Regions from separate parts of the Allobosea sp. NBC_00550 genome, predicted to be linked through region 1. Evidence: predicted binding sites of a transcription regulator. Region 1 holds the regulator's gene; the other holds the start of a gene.
What was found. Region 1 encodes PhoB, which activates phosphate uptake and scavenging genes when phosphate is short. Its sites were predicted from a motif close to TGTCATNNANCTGTCAT; they were not measured.
Positions count from the first base shown of each region.

Region 2: a site for PhoB is predicted at 3,678-3,694, ahead of phnC (phosphonate ABC transporter ATP-binding protein). Genes of this name have one in related genera too.

Region 1 covers NZ_CP102772.1:2,926,500-2,933,881, reverse strand. Annotated here, with positions in the region: gene pstA (phosphate ABC transporter permease PstA) at 1-191, shown strand, start outside; gene pstB (phosphate ABC transporter ATP-binding protein PstB) at 232-1,038, shown strand; gene phoU (phosphate signaling complex protein PhoU) at 1,124-1,843, shown strand; gene phoB (phosphate regulon transcriptional regulator PhoB) at 1,855-2,553, shown strand; gene NWE53_RS14085 (SpoIIAA family protein) at 2,566-2,952, opposite strand; gene NWE53_RS14080 (LysR family transcriptional regulator) at 3,006-3,932, opposite strand; gene argH (argininosuccinate lyase) at 4,029-5,444, shown strand; gene NWE53_RS14070 (amino acid ABC transporter permease) at 5,441-6,334, shown strand; gene NWE53_RS14065 (amino acid ABC transporter ATP-binding protein) at 6,331-7,125, shown strand; gene NWE53_RS14060 (ABC transporter substrate-binding protein) at 7,162-7,382, shown strand, end outside.
Region 2 covers NZ_CP102772.1:4,505,029-4,512,410, forward strand. Annotated here, with positions in the region: gene phnE (phosphonate ABC transporter, permease protein PhnE) at 1-732, opposite strand, end outside; gene phnE (phosphonate ABC transporter, permease protein PhnE) at 729-1,610, opposite strand; gene phnD (phosphonate ABC transporter substrate-binding protein) at 1,754-2,683, opposite strand; gene phnC (phosphonate ABC transporter ATP-binding protein) at 2,760-3,578, opposite strand; gene NWE53_RS21610 (TetR/AcrR family transcriptional regulator) at 3,730-4,494, opposite strand; gene NWE53_RS21615 (efflux RND transporter periplasmic adaptor subunit) at 4,573-5,652, shown strand; gene NWE53_RS21620 (efflux RND transporter permease subunit) at 5,652-7,382, shown strand, end outside.

The DNA of each region.
Region 1 (7,382 bases):
TCAACAACAATTTCTGGTTCTCGGCGAGCCTCGTCGGCGGCGTCTCGAACCTGCCCGTGACGATCTACCAGTTCGCCTCGGCCCCTTACGAAAACTGGCAGCAGCTGGCCTGGGCCGGCTCGCTCATCATCACCATGTCGATCCTGCTGCTCTCGATCGTTGCCCGCCGCATCGTCAGCGGCGGCAAGTAGAGCTTGAATCCAACCCGGTCGCGTCTGATCCTGAAGGACCATGTCGATGCTTTCGACCCTTGAACTCTCCCCGCAATCGCTCGATGCCGAGGCGCCCGTCCGGATCGCGGTGAAAAACCTCGATTTCTACTACGGCGAGCACAAGGCGCTGAAGAACATCAACCTCGACTTCCGCGACCGGCACGTCACGGCGCTGATCGGCCCTTCCGGCTGCGGCAAGTCGACCCTGCTGCGCATCTTCAACCGGATCTACTCGCTCTATCCCGAGCAGAGGGCGACCGGCGAGATCCTGCTCGACGGGCGCAACATCATCTCCAACGATGTCGACGTGAACGAGCTGCGCTCGCGCGTCGGCATGGTGTTCCAGAAGCCGACGCCGTTCCCGATGTCGATCTACGACAACGTCGCCTTCGGCATCCGGCTCTATGAGAGGCCGCCTAAGTCCGAGCTCGACGACCGCGTCGAAGGCGCCCTGCGCCGCGCCGCGCTCTGGGACGAGGTCAAGGACAAGCTGAAGAGCTCCGGCATGGGCCTCTCCGGCGGCCAGCAGCAGCGCCTGTGCATCGCGCGCACCATCGCGCAGAAGCCGGAGGTGATCCTGTTCGACGAGCCGACCTCGGCGCTGGATCCGATCTCGACCGGCAAGATCGAGGACCTGCTGGAGCAGCTGAAGAGCGACTTCACCATCGCCATCGTTACCCACAACATGCAGCAGGCGGCCCGCATCTCGCAGTACACCGCCTTCATGTATCTGGGCGAGGTCATCGAGTTCGCGCCGACCAACACGATCTTCATGAACCCCGGCAAAAAGCAGACGCAGGACTACGTCACCGGCCGTTTCGGCTGAGCGGCGACGGACTTCTTTGTTTTATCGCATTTTCATCGCGCGAACCGGTGCCCACTTCGCTTGAAAATGCTTCGAGGATAACGCCATGACCGATCACATCGTCCGTTCCTACGACACCGATCTCGAGGGCATCCGCCGCAGCCTCGCCGAAATGGGCGGCATGGCCGAGCGCATGCTGGGCGATTCCACCGTCGCCCTGGTGCGCCGCGACACCGCGCTCGCCCAGAAGATCATCTCGGCCGACCAGCGCCTCGACAATCTCCAGCGCGAGGTCGAGGAGAAGGCGGTGCTGACCATCGCCCGGCGCCAGCCGCTCGCCAACGATCTGCGCGAGCTGATCTCGGCGATCCGCATCGCGGCGGATGTCGAGCGCGTGGGCGATCTCGCCAAGAACATCGCCAAGCGGGCCGTCGCCATCGCCGGGCAGTTCCAGCCGCCGCATCGCGCGGTCGTCGGCCTCGAGCACATCAGCCGCCTCGTCCAGGCGCAGCTCAAGGACGTGCTCGACGCCTATGCCGCCGGCAACGAGCAGAAGGCGCTCGAGGTTTGGCGCCGCGACGACGAGATCGACGCGCTCTACACCTCGCTGTTCCGCGAACTCCTGACCTATATGATGGAAGATCCGCGCAACATCACCTTCTGCACACATCTGCTGTTCTGCGCGAAGAACATCGAGCGCATCGGCGACCACACCACCAACATCGCCGAGACGATCCATTATCTCATCACCGGCGACTCGCTCGACGTGAACAGGCCGAAGCTCGACACGACCAATATCGAGGTCGAGGCGATCACGGGCAGCTGAGGCAAGACATCATGGCCGCACGCATCCTGATCGTCGAGGACGAGGAGCCGCTCACCCTGCTGCTGCGCTACAACCTCGAGGCCGAGGGCTTCGAGGTCGACAGCGTCGCGCGCGGGGACGATGCGGAGCTGCATCTGCGCGACCACACCCCCGATCTCGTGCTGCTCGACTGGATGCTGCCCGGCCTCTCCGGCATCGAGCTCTGCCGGCGGCTGCGCTCGCGGCGCGACACCGAGCGCGTGCCGATCATCATGCTGACGGCGCGCGGCGAGGAGACCGAGCGGGTACGCGGCCTTGCGACCGGCGCCGACGACTACGTCGTCAAGCCGTTCTCGCTGCCGGAACTGATCGCGCGCATCCAGGCGCTTCTTCGCAGGGCGAAGCCAGGTCACGTCGCGGGGCTGCTGGCCGCGGGCGATCTCGAACTCGACCGCACGACCCGGCGCGTCCGCCGCGCCGGCAGCGAGCTGCATCTCGGGCCGACCGAGTTCCGGCTGCTCGAATTCCTGATGCAGGCACCGGGGCGGGTCTATTCGCGCGCCCAGCTTCTCGATGCCGTCTGGGGCCGCGACGTCTATATCGACGAGCGCACGGTCGACGTCCATGTCGGGCGGCTGCGCAAGGCAATCACGCCTGCCAACACCAAGGACCCGCTGCGCACGGTGCGCGGCGCCGGCTACGCCTTCGACGAGACCTTCGCGCGCAGCTGACGCGCGCGATCGTCAGGCGTTGGGACCGCCCTCGATATCGCCGGCCCAGGCCAGCGCGGTGTCGTACTCCTCCGGCTTGAACGTGCGCACCGTGACGAAGGGGATCGCGGGGTTGAGCAGGTCGACGAAGGCGGCGAGCCAGCTCTTGTCGGTGACCACGGCCTCGCGGGGAAAACGCTGGAGCTCCCAGAGCTCGCCGAGGCTGTAGCGCGCATCCTTCCAGGCGGCTGCCAATGTCATGTCGGTGAACTCGGTGAAGTCGGCGAGGATGCCGATCTTCTCGTGGCGGCCAAGCTTCGCATCGATATCGGCCATGATCTGATCGAGATCGTCGGCTGTCAGCGTCCGCGACAGGCGATAGGCGCCGACATGGTCCGGGGCGGGCAGAATGGTGAGCATGTCTCCTCCTCGGCGAAGACAACGCACCGCCCGGAGGGAAGTTTCGCGGGGAATCAGTCTGCTGAAGAAGGCGCCCGTGTCGCGGCGTCGAACTGCCCGGCCTCGCTGAGCAACCAGGTGACGAATTCGTCGAGGCCGGGGCGATCCGGCTGGCCGAGCGGGCGGGTGAGCCAGCAGCCGGTCGCGCTTGTGAAGCCGAGACAGAGCGGGTTGACGAGCGCGCCGGAGGCCAATTCATCCGCCACATAGCAGCGCGGCGTCAAGGCGACGCCGAGCCCGGCGACGGCGGCGCTGGTAATCACGGAATAGTAGCCGTAGCGCACGGTGTGCTCGGGCACGGCTCCGCGCAGATCGTGGGCCTCGGTGAACTCGGCCCAGAAGGTCGGCATCTGATAGTGCTGGAGCAGTGTCATCTTCTGGATGTCGGCGGCGCGGCGGAAACCGCCCATGCGCTCGATCAGGCTCGGCGCGGCGACGAGGGCGACATCGCGGCCGAACAGATAGTGCGCCTCCCTGCCGGTCCAGGGCGGGACGCCGTGGGCGATATCGAGATCGGGCTCTTCGGTCTCGCTCTCGCTGACATAGTTGGTGAACTGCACGTCGACGCCTGGGTGAGCCTCGGCGAAGGCGGGAAAGCGCCCCATCAGCCAGCGCTCGCCGACGATGGCGACCATGTGCAGCCGGATCGGCCGGGCGACGGCGGAGCGCTCGGCCAGGCGCCGCGCGCCGCGATCCATCTGCTCCAGCGCCGCTTCGGCATAGGGCAGATAGATCGCGCCGGCTTCGGTCAGCTTCAGGCCGAGCGGGCTGCGATCGAACAGCACGGCGCCGAGATGATGCTCCAGCGAGAGGATCTGCTTGGAGACGGCGCTCTGGGTGAGGTTGACCGCCTGCGCGGCGCGGGCCGTCGAGCCCAGTCGTGCGACGGTGGTGAAGGCCCGCAGGGCGGTCGATGACGGGGGAGGCCGACCGGCGGCCATGGGGTATTCCTTTTCGGACTATCTCTGCGGAGATCGTTTCGTTTGCCGGCCTCTCGGTCAAGAGGCCATTCTTCCGCTAGGGGAGGAACGAGCATCATGAACCAGACGACCCGCCTGTGGGGCGGACGTTTCCGCAAACCGCCGGATGCGCGGTTGATGAAGCTCTCCAGCGCAGCCGGCGAGCACGCCAGGCTGGTGCCCCAGGATGTCGCGGGCGGCAAGGCGCATGCGGCCGAACTCGGGCGCGCCGGGCTGCTGACGGCCCCGGAACTCGACACCATCCTGACCGCCCTCGACGCGATCGCGCGGGACACGGTCGAAGGCCGCATCGCGCCGGGGCCGCAGGACGAGGACGTCCACACCTTCATCGAGCGCATCCTGACCGAGCGGATCGGCTCGACCGGTGCCAAGCTCAGGGCCGGGCGCTCGCGCAACGACCAGGCGGCCAACAACCTCAAGCTCTATCTGCGCGAGAAGTCGCGTTCGCTGGCGGCGATGCTGGCCGAATTGCTGACCGCGATCGCCGACCAGGCGGAATTGCACGCGGCCTCGGTCAGCCCCGGCTTCACCCATCTGCAGAGCGCCCAGCCCGTCACCTTCGGCCACTGGCTGATGGCGCATGGCCAGGTGCTGATGCGCGATGCCTCGCGCCTGAAGGATTGGGAAGCGCGCTCCGGCCAGTCGCCGCTCGGGGCGGCGGCGCTTGCCGGCTCCGCGATCACGCTCAATCCCGAGCTCAGCGCGCGGGCGCTCGGCTATGATCGGCCGTTCGAGAATTCGGTCGATGCGGTCGGCGCGCGCGACCATGTCGCGGAGTTCCTGTTCGTCGCGGCGATGCTGACGACGAACCTGTCGCGGCTCGCCGAGGAGGTGACGCTGTGGGCTTCCAGGCAATTCGCCTGGGTGACGCTGGACGACGCCTTCGCCACCGGCTCCTCGATCATGCCGCAGAAGAAGAACCCCGATATCGCCGAGATCTCGCGCGGGCGGGCGGCGCGGCTGACCGGCGATCTCGTCGCCATGCTCGGAGCGTTGAAGGGGTTGCCGCTTTCCTACAACCGCGACCTCGCCGAGGACAAGCGCGCCGCATTCGACGCCGTCGACGTGCTGGAAGAGGTGCTGCCCGCCTTTGCCGGGCTGATCGCCAGCATGAGCGCCGACGCCAAGGTGATGCGTGCCCAGGCCGGCTCCGGCTTCGCGCTGGCGACCGAAGTGGCCGACTATCTCGCCCGCAGGGGCGTGCCCTTCGCCGAGGCGCATGAGATCACGGGGACCCTGGTGCGCTATTGCGAGGAAATGGGGCGTGAGCTGGAGACGCTCGACGCCGTCGACCTCCGGGCCGTCGATCCGCGGCTCGACGCTGGCGTGATCGACCATCTGACGCTCGATGCCGCCGTCGCGGCCCGCAGCGGCCATGGCGGCACGGCACCCGACCGCGTGCGCGAGCAGATCGCGCGCTTCCGTGACAACCTGACGGCTCTTGAAGCCTGGAGCCGGGAGACGCGGCGATGACCGACGCCACTTCACCGATCAGCAGCCGCGATCTCTCTGCTATCGCCCATCTCAGGATCGTGCCGCGGCGCTTCTACGGCCGCTGGTTCGCCTCGGCCGTGATCCTCGCCATCCTGGCCTGGATTGTGATGGCCTTCGTCGAGGGCGACATCGCCTGGCCGGTGGTCCGGCAGTTCTTCACGGCGCCCGCCATCATCGCCGGCCTCGGCAACACGCTGATCATGACCGTCTGCGCGATGACGCTCGGCGTCGTGCTCGGCGTCGTCTTCGCGATCATGTACATGTCGCCGAACCCGGTGCTGCGCAGCGTGGCGCTGTTCTACATCTGGTTCTTCCGCGGCACGCCGCTGCTGCTGCAGCTCCTGATCTGGTTCAACCTGGCGCTGGTCTTCCCGACCATCGGCATTCCGGGTGTGTTCTCCTGGCGGACGATCGATATCATCGGGCCGTTCATGGCGACGCTGCTCGGGCTCGGCATGAACCAGGGCGCCTATACGGCCGAGGTGGTGCGCGGCGGCATCCTCTCCGTCGACACCGGCCAGACCGAGGCCGCCAAGGCGATCGGCATGACGCGGCTGACGACGCTGCGCCGGATCGTGCTGCCACAGGCGATGCGCGTCATCATCCCGCCGGTGGGCAACGAGGTGATCAGCATGGTCAAGCTCACCTCGGTGGCGAGCGTGATCCAGTACGCCGAGATCCTGCGCAACGCGCAGACGATCTATTATGCCAATGCGCGGGTCATCGAACTGCTGATCGTCGCCGCGGGCTGGTACCTGCTGGTCGTGACGCTGCTGCAGATCGGCCAGTATTTTCTCGAATGCCACTTCTCGAAGGGGCGGGTGGGACGGCGCATCAAACGCGCCGCGGTTCAGGAGGAGCCCGCATGAGCGCGGTGGCGAACACGGCAGAGGCCGATAGCGCGATCGTCACGATCGCCAATGTCAGCAAGTTCTTCGGCGATCTGAAGGCGCTGAACAACGTCTCGCTCTCGATCGAGCCCGGCACGGTCCAGTGCATCATCGGGCCGTCGGGCTCGGGCAAGTCGACGCTGCTGCGCTGCATCAACCAGCTCGAGAAGATCGACCAGGGCGCCATCCGCGTCGATGGCGAACTGATCGGCTATCGCCGCGTCGGCGACGAGCTGCACGAGCTGACCGACCCGGAGATCGCGCGCCAGCGCCTCGCCACCGGCATGGTCTTCCAGCGCTTCAACCTGTTCAACCACATGACGGCGCTGCAGAACATCATCGAGGGGCCGCTCACCGTGCTGAAGCGGCCGCGCAAGCAGATCGTCGCCGAGGCGACGGCGCTGCTCGAGCGTGTCGGCCTCGCCGAGAAGCGCGACGCCTATCCGAGCGAGCTTTCGGGCGGGCAGCAGCAGCGCATCGCCATCGCCCGGGCGCTGGCGATGAAGCCGAAGCTGATGCTGTTCGACGAGCCGACCTCCGCGCTCGACCCCGAACTCGTCGGCGAGGTTCTGAACGTGATGCGCGATCTCGCGGCCTCAGGCATGACGATGATCGTGGTCACGCATGAGCTCGGCTTCGCGCGCGAGGTGGCGGGCGATGTCGTCTTCATGGACAAGGGCGAGATCGTCGAGCAGGGTCCGCCGCAGACCGTTCTCGTCGCGCCGAAACAGGCGCGCACGCGCGACTTCATCGCCGCCGTCCTGAAGTGACGGCAACGGAATCAGTTCACTAGAGGGAGAGACCACATGCTTCGTTTGACCATCGCCGCCGCGCTGCTCGCCGGCACCGCGCTCGCCGCACAGGCCCAAGCCCTGCCGGACCGCGTCAAGACCGCCGGCAAGATCATCATCGCCACCCAGCCGAACTATCCGCCGATCACCTTCAAGGACGTGGCGACCAACCAGCTCTCGGGCTTCGATATCGAGCTCGGCGAGGCCATCGCCAAGGAGCTCGGCATCAAGGTCGA
Region 2 (7,382 bases), 1.6 Mb from region 1:
CGTCTCGGCGAGATAGAGGCCGATGCCGCCGGCGCCGACGATGCCGATGATCGTCGAGGAGCGGGTGTTCGACTCGATATAATAGAGCACCTGGCTCGCGATCACCGGAAGGACCTGCGGCAGCAGGCCGAAGCGGATCTCATGCGCCTTGCCGCCGCCGACCGAGGCGACGCCTTCGACAGCTTTGCGGTCGGCCGCCTCGATCGCTTCCGAATAGAGCTTGCCGAAGGCGCCGAGATCGCTGGTCATGATCGCAAGCATGCCGGCGAAGGGGCCGAGGCCGACGACATTCACCCAGATCAGCGCCCAGATCAGCGCATCGACGCCGCGCACCGTGTCGAGCGAGCGGCGGGCGAGGAAATGCACGACGCGGTTGGCGACGACGTTGCGCGCGGCGATGAAGCCGAGCGGCAAGGCGAGCGCCGCCGCCAGCACGGTGCCGAGGAAGGCGATCGCGACGGTCTCGAACAGCGCCTGCACGAAGATCAGGGCGCGGGTCCAGGACCCCGGATGCGGCGGCAGCATCAGCGCGACGAAGGAGCCGAGATTGCCGAGCCCGGCGATGATCTTCCAGAGCGTCGTCTCGAGCGTGGTCAGTCCGTAGAGGAAGATGCCGAGCAGAGCGACGATGGTGCCGATGGTCGCGAGTTTCGTCTTGAGCGATCCACGGATCGCGGCCTGGTGGCGGCTCAGGATGGCCGAGCGCTCGGCCGTGTCGAGGGCGAGGCTCATCGGCCGTGCTCCAGGCTGAGGAGTGCGTGGCGCAGCCGCTCGGTGCCGTAGTCGATCAGCATCACCGTGACGATGATCAGCAGCAGGATGGCGCTGACATCGGTGAAGTAGAATTTGCGGATCGCTTCGATCAAATCCTGGCCGATGCCGCCGGCGCCGACGAAGCCCATGATCGAGGCGCCGCGGACATTGATCTCGAAGCGCAGCAGCGCGTAGCTGGCGAAATTGGAGAGCACCTGGGGCACGACGGCGAAGCGCACGATCTGCCACCAGCCGCCGCCTGTGGCGGTGACGCCGTCGACCGGCTTCAGGTCGATGTTCTCGACGACTTCCGAGAAGAGCTTGCCGAGCGCGCCCATGGTGTGGATCGCGATGGCGAGCACGCCGGGCAAGGGTCCGAGTCCGAAGGCGATGACGAAGATCAGCGCGAAGACGATCTCGGGAACGGTGCGGCAGAATTCGAGGTAGCGGCGGACTGCGAAGCGCAGCCAGGCGGACCGGCCGAGATTGGCCGCGGCGGCGAAGCAGAACAGGAAGGCGCCGATGGCGCCGAGCACGGTGCCGACATAGGCGATCAGGACGGTCTGCCAGAGCAGCTTCAGCCAGCCCTTCAGGCCCCAGTACCATTCGGCGAGGTCGGCACCGAAGCTGGAGAGGCGCAGTGTCGGCAGCGTCTCGAAGATGTATTTCGGGAAGCGGTGGATGTTCTCGGCGAACTTGCCGAGATCGACCTCCGAACCCCGCGCCGCGAGCAGCACGCAGACGATGAAGACGGCGGCGCCGATGAAGGCCTGCCGGCGCTTGACGGTCGCCGCCTGCCGATAGGCTTCGGCATGGGCCCGGATGGCCGGGTCGTTGCGATCGATCGCGAGTGTCATGGAGAGGCGCTTCCGAGAGGTCGCGGGGACCGGCTGGCGCCGACCCCGGACAAGGGCGTCATTCTCGGGCGAAGCGAAGCGCGGAGCCCTGAGAATCTCTGGCGAGAGATGCCCGGGTCAAGCCCGGGCATGACGGATGCTGCTTACGACGACTTCTTCTTGCGGAGTTCGTCGACGAACTTGTTCAGCTCGATGATCGGCTCGTAGGACTTGTTGTCGACGGCGACGAGCGGGCCCTGCTTGCCTTCATAGATCTTGTCGAAGGCGACCTTGTCCTTGGTGGCGAGGTTCAGCACCGCGTCGCGGATCTTGGCCTTCAGGTCGTCGGGCAGGTCGGTGAGATAGGCCATCGGCGAGTTCACGATCTGCTCGGACTTGTAGATGATCCGGAAATCCTCGGCCTTGACCATGTTCTTGCGGGCCATGCGCAGGAGGTTCGATTCCTGCTCGTCGTTCCACCAGTTGGCGGCGATGTCGACGGTGCCCTGCTGCAGCGCGATCACCGCGTTCTCGTGGCTGCCGGTATAGACGACCTTGGAGAAGAAGGTTTCCGGCTCGATCTTCATGCCGTTGAGCACGAAGCGCGGTACGTTGTTGCCCGAGGTGGAATTGGGGTCGACGAGGCCGAGGTTCTTGCCCTTGAGGTCCTCGACCTTCTGATAGGGCGAGTCCTTCTTCACGTAGAACACCGAGTGATAGCCCTTGGTGCCGTCGAGGTTGGTCTCGATCGCGAAGGCGTCGACCTTGGCGCCGGTCATGCGGGCGCGGGCGAAGGACGCCGGGCCGTACATGCCGATATGGATGTTGCCGGCGCGCTGGCCCTCGATGATCGCGGCGTAGTCGTTGGCGATGCGCAGCGTCACCTTGGTGCCGAGCTCCTTCGAAAGGTAGTTCACGAAGGGGGTGTAGCGCTCGACGACGCCCGAGGCGTTCTCGGCCGGGATGATCGCGAAGATCAGCTCGGGATACTTCGCCTTCCAGTCCTGGGCGAAAGCAACGTTGCTAAAAGGCTGGGCGGCGGTGGCGGCAAGGCCGGCGGCGGCGAGCTTGAGGGTATGGCGACGGGTCAGCATTGGGTCTGCTCCTGGTTGCTGTCGGGATAGTCTTCTCGCGGCGCCGGCCCCGGGCCGCGCCGGCGATGCTTTGACGTCAGGCGATCTTCTGGCGGGCGCGCTTCGCTTCGGAGGCGGCGATGGCGTCGAGCGCATCCAGCGCCTCGGCCCCGGCATCCTTGGCCTCGATGCCGTAGAGCTCGGCCGCGACCTCGCGGGTCAACGCCTGCGGCACGTCGTCGAACACGACCTTGCCGGCCGACATGCCGATCAGCCGGTCGCAATACTTCGCGGCGATGTCGAGGTCGTGCAGGTTGCAGACCACGGTGATGCCGTCCTCGCGATTGATGCGGAACAGCGCGTCCATCACGACCTGGGTGTTGCGTGGGTCGAGCGAGGCGATCGGCTCGTCGGCGAGGATGATGCGCGGCTCCTGGACGAGCGCGCGGGCGATGGCGACGCGCTGCTGCTGGCCGCCCGAGAGGGTCTCGGTGCGCTGTGCAAGGAGATGTCCCATATCGAGACGCTCAAGAGCCGCGATAGCACGGATCTTGTCGTCTTCCGAGAAGCTCTTGACCAGCGTCAGCGCGACGGATCGATGGTTGAGGCGGCCGAGCAGCACATTGGTCAGCACGTCCAGGCGGCCGACGAGGTTGAACTGCTGGAAGATCATCGCCGTGTCGCGGCGCCAGCGCCGAAGCGAAGCGCCCTTCAGCGCCGTGACGTCCTGCTCCTCGCAGACGATACGGCCCGAGGTCGGTTCGGCCAGGCGGTTCAGCATGCGCAGCAACGTCGATTTGCCGGCTCCGGACCGGCCGATCACGCCCACCATCTCGCCCTTCGGGATGGACAGCGCGACATTGTCGACGGCGTTCCTGTCGCCAAAGCGCTTGGTCAGGGCTTCGATACGCAGCATGGATGGCTTCTCGGGCACGATACGGGCATGAGCGCGGCCCCGGCGGCCAAGGCCGAGGGGCAAGCGCGTCTCCATGGCGACGAGAGCTATCGGCTGCGAATGACAGCGGCGTGACAGCAGGCAGGGTAGGGCGAGTGCGGCCGGGGCCGTCTCAGACCGAGGTCAGAAGCATGTCGACGCAGGCGCCGACATAGGCCTTTCGCCTGGCGGCTGGCATCGGCCTGACGCCGAGCAGCCCGCGTGCCTGATGGAAGCCGCGCAGCATGCCGACGAACTGCTCAGCCAGCATCTCGGCCTGCGCCGGGCCGATCGGCCGCGAGAGCCCGTCGCCGATTTGTGATCGCGCGACGAGCAGGGCTGCCAGATCGTTCAGCATCCGCCTGGCGCCGGCCTCGTAAGCCACCCGGCCGAGCTCGGGGAAGCGCGGGGCTGCGCTCGCGACGAGGCGATGCAGGTCCAGCGCCGCGGGGCGCAGCATCATCTTCAGCATATCCTCGCCGAGGCGCACCAAAGTGTTGCGCAAATTCGACGCGGAAGAATTTTCGCGCAGCGGAATCGTCAACGTTTCCGTGAGCTCGGTGCAAATCGCCTTGAAGAGCGCTTCCTTATCGGCGAAATGGCTGTAGATCGTCTGTTTTGAAACACCGGCCCGATGGGCGATCTGGTCGAGACTCGCGCGTTCGAAGCCTTCCGCGAGGAAGGTTTCCGCGGCTGCGCGGGTGATGGCGTCGTGCTTGTCAGGGCGCGCACGCTCGGCGGAAGGGGATTTGGCCGGATTTGTCTCGGTTTGAGCAGAGGCGAGCAGGCGAGCCTTGGCGCCGTTTCGCCGGAGCGATTTCGGCACGGGTCTTGCCTCGGCAATCGCCGGGTCGGTGAGAAGGGTCGCCCGGTGTCGGCGGAGGGGGGTGTCAGCCATGCTTCCGCCCACTAGGCCTCTTATCAAACTGGACCGTCCAGTCTAAGATAGTCCTGCGGTATCGGAGCGTCCAGTCTTATGAAGCGGTTTCTCCTCCTCGTTTTAGTCGCGGCGCTCGCCGGCGGCGGCTATTACGCCTACCGCAACCAGCGCGCCGGTACGCAGCAGGCACAGGCCAGTGCGGTCTCCGGGCCGCGCGCGGTGCCGGTCGAGGTCGCCTCCATCGAACTGATGACCGTCAACGAGGAGGTCGAGGCCCTCGGCACGCTCGCGGCGGATGAATCCGTGGTCATCGCCCCCGAAATCGCCGGCCGCGTCATCGCGCTCGGCTTCAAGGAGGGCGAGCGCGTCAAGGCCGGGCAGGAGTTGGTCAAGCTCGATACCGCGATCCTCGATGCCGAGCTGAAGCAGGCGCAGGCCGATCTCGGCCTCGCCCGTGACACGAATGACCGGCTGAAGTCGCTGGTGTCGCGCGGCTCGGGCACGCAGGTCGCGCTCGATGAATCGACGGCCAAGCTCGCTTCCACCGAGGCGCGCGTCCAGCTCGCCAAGGCGAAGCTCGCGCAATCGACCATCGTCGCGCCGTTCAACGGCGTCGTCGGCCTGCGCGCGGTCAGCGTCGGCGACTATGTCTCTGTCGGCAAGCAGCTGATCACCCTGACCAACATCGATCCGATCAAGGTCGATTTCCGCGTTCCCGAAATCTATCTGAGCCGCCTCAAGACCGGCCAGCCGGTGCATACGCGGGTCGATGCGGTCGCCGATCGCACCTTCACCGGCCGGATCTTCGCGATCGATCCCGTCGTCGACGTCAACGGCCGCGCGATCCGCCTGCGCGCCAACATCCCCAACGCCGATCTCACCCTGAAGCCCGGCCTGTTCGCCCGGCTGACGATCACCGTCGACCAGCGTGAGAACGCCATCGTAGTGCCCGAGATGGCCGTGGTGCCTGATGGCATCGGCAAGATGATCTACGTCGCCGAAAACGGAAAGGCGCGCCGCGTCGCCGTCGAGCTCGGCAAGCGGCTGCCCGGCAAGGTCGAGATCGTCAAGGGTCTGACGCCCAAGATGCAGATCATCACCGCCGGCCAGATGCGCTTGCGCGACGGCAGTGCAATCTCCATCAAGGAGAAGCCCGTCCAGACGAGCCAGCTCTGATGAGCCTGTTCGAGCTCTTCGTCCGCCGGCCCGTCCTCTCGACGGTGCTGAGCCTGCTGGTGATGCTGATCGGCATCGTCAGCTATGGCCGCCTCACCGTCCGCGAATATCCCAATATCGACGAGCCGATCGTCTCGGTGCAGACGGTCTATCGCGGCGCCTCCGCCGAGATCATCGAGACCCAGGTCACGCAGATCCTGGAGAACTCGATCGCCGGCATCGAAGGCATCGAGATCATCTCCTCGGCCAGCCGCCAGGAGCGCAGCCAGATCTCCGTGCGCTTCCGCCCCGACATCGATCCCGACGTCGCGGCCTCCGACGTGCGCGACCGCGTCAGCCGCGTGCGCGGGCGCATGCCGGACGAGATCGACGAACCGATCATCGCCAAGGTCGAGGCGGATTCGCAGCCGATCCTCTATCTGTCGCTGACCAGCACGCGGCACAGCCCGCTCGAGCTCACCGATTTCGCCGACCGCTTCATCGCCGAGCGCGTCCAGAACATCACCGGCGTCGCCGAGGTCCGCATCCTCGGCCAGCGCCAATATGCGATGCGCATCTGGCTCGATCGCTCGCGCCTCTCGGCCTACAACGTCACGGTCCAGGAGATCGAGGCGGCGGTCCGCGCCCAGAACATCGAGATCCCGTCGGGCCGGATCGAGAGCAGCGCCCGCGAATTCACGGTGCTGTCGCAGACCAGCCTGGTCACGCCGGAGCAGTTCCGCGAGATCGTCGTCAAGGACGCCAACGGCTTCCCGGTCAAGGTGAAGGATCTGGCGCGGGTCGAGCTCGGTGCGCTGGAAGAGCGCAACGCCGCCTGGTTCAAGGGCTCGCCATCGGTGACGGTGGGCATCGTCAAGCAGGCCACCGCCAACCCGCTCGACGTGTCCAGCGGCGTCCAGGCTGCCTTGCCCGGCATCATCGAGGACCTGCCGGACGGCATGTCGATCGCGACCTCCTACGACACCTCGATCTTCATCGATCGCTCGATCAAGGCGGTCTACCAGACGATCGTCGAGGCCATCGTCCTCGTCGTCCTCATCATCTTCATCTTCCTGCGCTCGCTGCGTGCGACGCTGATCCCGCTGGTGACCATCCCGGTCTCGCTGATCGGCTCCTTCGCGCTGATGTATGCGCTCGGCTTCACGGTCAACACGCTGACGCTGCTCTCGATGGTGCTCGCCATCGGCCTCGTCGTCGACGACGCCATCGTCGTTCTTGAGAACGTCCATCGCCATGTCGAGGACGGTATCGAGCCGACCAAGGCGGCGGTGCGCGGCATCAACGAGATCGCCTTCGCGGTGGTGGCGATGACGCTGACGCTGGTCGCGGTCTATGCGCCGATGGCGTTCTCGACCGGCCGCACCGGCAAGCTCTTCATCGAGTTCGCGCTCACGCTCGCGGGCGCGGTGCTGGTCTCGGGCTTCGTCGCGCTGACGCTGACGCCGATGATGTGCGCCAAGCTGCTGCGCCACCACGACAAGCATAGCTGGCTGTACAACGTGCTGGAGCGCGGCTTCGACGGGCTGTCGCGGGGCTACAAGGCCTCGCTGCGCGCCGCGCTCAGCGTGCGCCCGCTCGTCGTCCTGCTCGCGGTCGGCGTCGCCGGCTGCGGCTATTACTTCTTCACCCATCTGCGCTCGGAGCTGGCGCCGGTCGAGGATCGCGGCACGATCAACGTCATCGGCGTCGCTCCGGAAGGCGCGACCATGTCCTTCACGGCGGACTATGCC